Streptomyces sp. SN-593: one gene and its partner. The protein of the gene in region 1 interacts with the protein of each later gene in a pairwise test. Links are inferred from orthologs where the notes say so. Each region holds a gene or a part of one and is shown in the gene's direction. Other genes may lie near its edges. The genes, in order: rpe and eno.

What was found.
Region 2: the proteins of rpe (region 1) and eno interact in binary tests that used the Escherichia coli proteins (3 or more experiments, as listed by UniProt). The link is inferred for Streptomyces sp. SN-593 from one-to-one orthologs.

What each region holds. Positions count from the first base shown.
Region 1 is NZ_AP018365.1:894,710-897,889, reverse strand. Bases 35-2,902 are described here. They hold rpe (ribulose-phosphate 3-epimerase), read left to right. Parts: upstream 35-1,069; coding sequence 1,070-1,735; downstream 1,736-2,902. Other genes in these bases: RVR_RS03720 (sugar-binding transcriptional regulator), read left to right, coding at 1,966-2,902; RVR_RS03730 (glycoside hydrolase family 27 protein), read right to left, coding at 35-444. Outside these bases: more of RVR_RS03730, read right to left, coding at 1-34; more of RVR_RS03720, read left to right, coding at 2,903-2,961; RVR_RS03715 (barstar family protein), read right to left, coding at 3,076-3,180. UniProt on the Escherichia coli protein: Catalyzes the reversible epimerization of D-ribulose 5-phosphate to D-xylulose 5-phosphate.
Region 2 is NZ_AP018365.1:3,159,080-3,162,247, reverse strand. The notes cover bases 245-3,100. They hold eno (phosphopyruvate hydratase), read left to right. Parts: upstream 245-960; coding sequence 961-2,241; downstream 2,242-3,100. Other genes in these bases: RVR_RS12985 (DUF501 domain-containing protein), read left to right, coding at 2,967-3,100; RVR_RS12990 (FtsB family cell division protein), read left to right, coding at 2,377-2,883; RVR_RS13000 (LysM peptidoglycan-binding domain-containing protein), read left to right, coding at 245-764. Also shown: more of RVR_RS13000, read left to right, coding at 60-244; more of RVR_RS12985, read left to right, coding at 3,101-3,168. UniProt on the Escherichia coli protein: Catalyzes the reversible conversion of 2-phosphoglycerate (2-PG) into phosphoenolpyruvate (PEP). It is essential for the degradation of carbohydrates via glycolysis.

The sequences.
Region 1 (3,180 bases):
CGCGAAGCTGTCCGCGTCCTGCTGCTCGTGGTCCAGGCTGCCGGGGTAGCCGGCGCAGGTGGCGGTGCCGGCGCTCTCGTAGATGCCGAGCTTGAGGCCCTTGGCGTGGACGTAGGCGGCGGTGCCGCTGATCCCGTCGGGGAACTTCGCCGGGTCGGGCACGAGGTCGCCCGCGGCGTCGCGCGACTTCGTCATCCAGCAGTCGTCGATGTTGACGTAGCCGTAGCCGTCGTCCTTCAGGCCCGAGGAGACCAGGTAGTCGGCGGTCTGCTCGATCAACTGCTCGCTGACGCCGCAGCCGAACGCGTTCCAGTCGTTGAAGCCCATCGGGGGCGTGCGGGCCAGGCCGTTGTCCAGGGCGTGCGCGCGGGGCGTCGAGCCGAACAGGACCAGCAGGGAGAGCATCAGCAGCGCCGCGAGCGCCGCGGCCAGCGGCCGGCGCATCGTCCGGGCGGTCCCGGGCGGCGGCACCGGTCTCGCGGACGCGGGAAGGGGTGCGGACGCGGGCGGGGGTACGGGTGCGGTGGGGCGCATCGTGCCGTCTCCTTCGTGGGGGGAGGGGCGCACGGGCACCGCGACGGGGCGCGGAGCGGCCGGCGCCCACCGTCGGGTGTGCCAATTTGGCCGACGGTGTGGGAAGTTGGCACGTCGAAGTGTCGGCTTGTGTTGATACTCCGTCAAGACGTCCGGCGCCGGAGCGCCAGCGCGGAGTTACCGCGGGTAGAGAACGGGGCGGTTCGCCGCGGGTTCCGCGCCGGCTCCGCGTCCGACCCGCGCGGGTTCCGCAGTCGATCCGCGCGGGTTCCGCCTTCGACCCGCGCCGGTTCCGCGTTCTACCCGCGCCGGGTCCGCTTCCGACGCGCGCCCGTTCCCGTACCGGTCCGCGCCGGGGCCCGCCCGCCGGGGCCGCACCGAACGCCGACCCCCCGTCCGGGTCCCGCCCCCGCCCGCCGGGGACACCGCACCGCCCGCCGCGGACCGCGGCGACGGCCACCCGGCGCCCATCGGCGCCCAGCGGTGGCGGCCCCTCGCACGCCCCACCGCACCGGATCTGGTTTGCTTGGGAACCATGACCGCGCAGATCAACCCCAGCATCCTGTCCGCCGACTTCGCCCGGCTCGCCGACGCGGCCGACGCGGCCAAGGGTGCCGACTGGCTCCATGTCGACGTGATGGACAACCACTTCGTGCCGAACCTGACCCTCGGCATGCCGGTGGTCGAGGCGCTGGGCCGTGCCACGGACATCCCGCTCGACTGCCACCTGATGATCGACCAGCCCGACCGCTGGGCGCCCGGGTACGTCGAGGCCGGCGCGGGCTCCGTCACCTTCCACGTCGAGGCCGCCGCCGCGCCGGTCCGGCTGGCCCGCGAGATCCGCGCGAAGGGCGCCCGCGCCTCCATGGCGCTCAAGCCCGCCACCCCGATCGAGCCCTACGAGGACCTGCTGCCCGAGCTGGACATGCTGCTGGTGATGACGGTCGAGCCCGGGTTCGGCGGGCAGGCGTTCCTCGACATCATGCTGCCCAAGATCCGCCGCACCCGGGCGCTGATCGACAAGTACGGCCTGGAGATGTGGCTCCAGGTCGACGGCGGGGTCTCGGCCGAGACCGTCGAACGCTGCGCCGAGGCCGGTGCCGACGTCTTCGTGGCCGGTTCCGCGGTCTACGGCACGGACGACCCGTCCGCCGCGATCCGCGCGCTGCGCGCACAGGCCGAGGCCGTCGCCGCGCGCTGACCAGCGGTCGGGTACGGCGGGCCGGGCGGCGCGCGCGGCGAACGGCCGCGGAACGGCGGCCGGCCGGCGGCCGAACGGCCGGGGACGGATCGCCGCGCGCCGGCGGATCGGCCGCGCCCGGCCGCCGCTTGCGTGTCCGTAACCGCCGGAGTCTGGGAGGATGGCAGCGGAGCTGATCATATGGGTGACTGGGGAGAGGCGACGTGACCACAGGCCGCGCACAGGTGCGCATGGGCCCGGGCGAGATGGTCCAGGCGGCGGCGATGGCACGTCGCTTCTACCTGGAGGGCAAGTCCAAGATCCAGATCGCCGAGGAGTTCGGGGTCAGCCGGTTCAAGGTGGCCCGGGTGCTGGAGACCGCGCTCGAACGCGACCTGGTGCGGATCGAGATCAGAGTGCCCGCGGAGCTCGACGCCGAGCGCTCCGACGCGCTGCGCGCCCACTACGGCCTGCGGCACGCGGTGGTCGTCGAGACCCCCGCGGACCAGGCCGACGCGCCCGACCCGGAGAACCTCGGCGCGGTCGCCGCGGACCTGCTCGGCGAGCTGGTCAGCGACGGCGACGTGCTCGGCCTCGCCTGGGGCCGCTCCATCATCACCATGGCCAACGCGCTGGACCGGCTCGCGCCCTGCACCGTCGTGCAGCTCACCGGGGTCTACGACGTCGGCACCGACCGCGGCTCCGTGGAGGCGGTCCGCACCGCGGCGGCCGTCTCCGGTGGCGAGGCGCACCCGCTGTACGCGCCGATGGTGCTCGGCGACTCCGCCACCGCGTCCGCGCTGCGCGCGCAGAGCCAGATCGCGGCCGCGATGAGCTACTTCGAGAAGGTCACCGTGGCGGTCGTCTCGATCGGCTCGTGGGAGGCCGGGATCTCCACGGTGTACGACGCGGTCTCCGACGCCGAGCGCGCGCACTACGCGAGCCTCGGGGTGGCCGCGGAGATGTCCTCCCACCTGTTCGACGCCGGCGGGCGCCGGGTGGGGCGGGACCTGCGGGAGCGGTGCATCACCATCGACGCGGACCGGTTGCGCCGCATTCCCGAGGTGCTGGCGATCGCGGGCGGCAAGCGGAAGGCCGAGGCGATCAACGCGGTGCTGCGGTCCGGGCTGGTGACGAGCCTGGTCACCGACACGGCCGCGGCGGACCACCTGCTGAACTCCACCGGGCCCGCGCCCCGGCCCGCCCTGGACCGGGCCGACCCCGACGGGTCCCTGGCCGGGGGCTGAGCCCCGCTCCGGGCCGCCCCGGGCCGGCCGGGTCCGGAGGTGCGGGGTCCGCGGTCCCGGTCCGCGGTCCCGGGTCCGGCGGACCGACGGTCTCCGTATGCGTCGCCGGGCGGCTCAGGGCACGTCGTCCTCGACGGTGACCGAGAGTTCGCTGTCGGTGTGGCGCCAGAACAGCTCGGCGTCGCGCAGGATGTCCTTGACGATCCGCCAGTCCCGCGG
Region 2 (3,168 bases), 2.3 Mb from region 1 along the record:
CAACTCACGTCCGAACCCGACAGCTCACCTCGTAGGCGTCGGTGAGGGCTGATATCAACATGGGTAAGCACCGTCGTGCCTCGAAGAGGTTTGTCCGCATCGCCACGCTCGCCGGAGTCGCCGGCACCGCGATCACCGTCCCGCTGATCGCCAGCACGTCCGCCTCCGCCGCCTCCGTCGCCACCTGGGACAAGGTCGCCCAGTGCGAGTCCGGCGGCGACTGGTCCATCAACACCGGCAACGGCTACTACGGCGGCCTGCAGTTCTCGCAGTCGAGCTGGGAGGGTGCGGGCGGCCTCCAGTACGCGCCGCGCGCCGACCTCGCCACCAAGGACCAGCAGATCGCGGTCGCCGAGAAGCTGCTCGCCATGCAGGGCCCGGGCGCGTGGTCCTGCGCGTCCGCCGGCGGCCTGACCGCCGGCGGCCCGTCCCCGGACATCAACCCGTCCGGCTCGGCCTCCTCGTCGTCCTCGTCCTCGTCGTCGAGCACGTCGTCCACCCCGGCGGCGACCACCCCGAAGTCGACGCCGACCACCACGCACACCGGCACCACGCACAGCAGCCGCAGCACCACCCGGCAGGCCGTGCCGACCAGCATCCCCAAGGGCGACGGCGAGTACACCGTGGTCAAGGGCGACAGCCTCGCCAAGATCGCGACCGCGCACCACGTGGCCGGCGGCTGGCGCAAGCTGTTCTCGCTCAACGACGACATCGTCAAGGACGCGAACCTGATCTACCCGGGCCAGCACCTGCACCTGAGCTGAACACCGGGCGACACCTCGGTGAAGGTCCCACCGCCCCGGCCGGGCGCGCGCAGCGCAAGCGCGCGCCCGGCCGGGGCGTTCCGGTGACGGCGCGGGCGCCGCTCGTCCCAGGGGCCGGGCCCAGGGCCGATCCGGGCGCCGAAGCCGGTTAGGCTCGTCCTGATAAAGACGAGAAGACATCTCAGAAGGAGACAACGTGCCGTCGATCGACGTCGTCGTAGCCCGGGAAATCCTCGACTCGCGAGGCAACCCCACCGTCGAGGTCGAGGTCGGCCTCGACGACGGCAGCACCGGCCGCGCCGCGGTCCCGTCCGGCGCCTCCACCGGCGCCTTCGAGGCCCTCGAACTGCGCGACGGCGAGAGCGACCGCTACCAGGGCAAGGGCGTGCGCAAGGCGGTCCTGTCCGTCAGCGACCAGATCGGCCCCGAGCTGGTCGGGTACGACGCGACCGAGCAGCGCCTCATCGACCAGGCGATGCTCGACCTGGACGCCACCCCGGACAAGTCCTCGCTGGGCGCCAACGCCATCCTCGGCGTCTCGCTGGCCGTCGCGCACGCCGCCTCCGAGGCGTCCGACCTGCCGCTCTTCCGCTACCTCGGCGGCCCGAACGCGCACGTGCTGCCGGTCCCGATGATGAACATCCTCAACGGCGGCTCGCACGCGGACTCCAACGTCGACATCCAGGAGTTCATGATCGCCCCGATCGGCGCCGAGTCCTTCTCGGAGGCCGTCCGCTGGGGTGCCGAGGTCTACCACACCCTCAAGGGCGTGCTGAAGTCCCGCGGCCTGTCCACCGGACTCGGCGACGAGGGCGGCTTCGCGCCGAACCTCGGCTCCAACCGCGAGGCGCTGGACCTCATCGTCGAGGCCATCAAGCAGGCCGGCTACGCGCCCGGCCAGGACGTCGCGCTGGCGCTCGACGTCGCGGCGTCCGAGTTCTACAAGGACGGCAAGTACCAGTTCGAGGGCGGCGAGAAGTCGGCCGCCGAGATGACCGAGTACTACGAGGACCTGGTCGCCTCCTACCCGCTGGTCTCCATCGAGGACCCGCTGTTCGAGGACGACTGGGACGGCTGGAAGGTGCTCACCGACCGGCTCGGCGCGAAGGTGCAGATCGTCGGCGACGACCTGTTCGTCACCAACCCCGAGCGCCTGCAGAAGGGCATCGACCACGACACGGCCAACGCGCTGCTGGTGAAGGTGAACCAGATCGGCTCGCTGACCGAGACGCTGGACGCGGTCGAGCTGGCCCAGCGCAACGGCTACAAGTGCATGATGTCGCACCGCTCCGGCGAGACCGAGGACGTCACCATCGCCGACCTCGCCGTCGCCACCAACTGCGGCCAGATCAAGACCGGCGCCCCGGCCCGCTCCGAGCGCGTGGCGAAGTACAACCAGCTGCTGCGCATCGAGGAGATCCTGGACGACGCCGCGGTCTACGCCGGCCGCAGCGCCTTCCCGCGCTTCAAGGGCTGACCGGCGGCGGGCGGCCGCCGGCACCGCGGGGGCTGACGCTCCGTCAGCCTGCGGACGTCCCCGCACCCGGTCACGTACCGTGGGGCGGGGACGTACGCATCTGACCGTCCGCAGGACGGCGAGGGGAGTCACGGCGTGGGGTCGGACCGCTTCTCTGACCGCTTCACCACCGCGGCCCGGCTGAAGGCCATCGGCCAGGAGGCGCAGGCCCGCGTCTACCGCGCCGCGGCCCGCCGCCCGGTGCGGCGCAACAAGCTCACCGGGCGCGCGGCGCTGCTGGCGCTGGTGCTGTGCGCGCTGGTGGTGGCCCTGGCCTACCCGACCAGGCAGTACATCGCCCAGCGCTCCGACATCGCCGACCAGCGCCGCGCCGCCGAGCAGGCGAAGCAGAAGGTCGAGCAACTGCGCGAGGAGAAGGCCCGCTGGCAGGACCCGGACTACGTCCGCACCCAGGCCCGCGCGCACCTGCACTTCGTGCTGCCCGGCGAGACCGGCTACTCGGTCGCGGGCGGCGCCCCGGCCGACTCCGACCCCGCCGCCGAGCGCCGCGCCACCGACGAGGCCGCCGCGCACCGGCCGTGGTACGACAACATGTGGGACGGCGTCGACCAGGCCGACGCGGCCGCCGCCCCCCGGCACTGACCCCGTACCGCCCGCACTTCCGCACCGTCCGCTCCACCCCGCCGCCCGGCCCGACTCCCGCACTCCGCGAAGCAGAACGGTTCATGGACACCACCCCGGAACACACCCCGCCCACCGAGGCCGACGTCGACGCCGTCCGCGCACAGCTCGGCCGCGAGCCGCGCGGGCTGCGCGCCGTCGCGCACCGCTGTCCCTGCGGCAACCCGGACGTCGTGGAGACGGCGCCCCGGCTGGAGGACGGCAGCCCCTTCCCGACGACGTACTACCTCACCTGCCCGCGCGCGG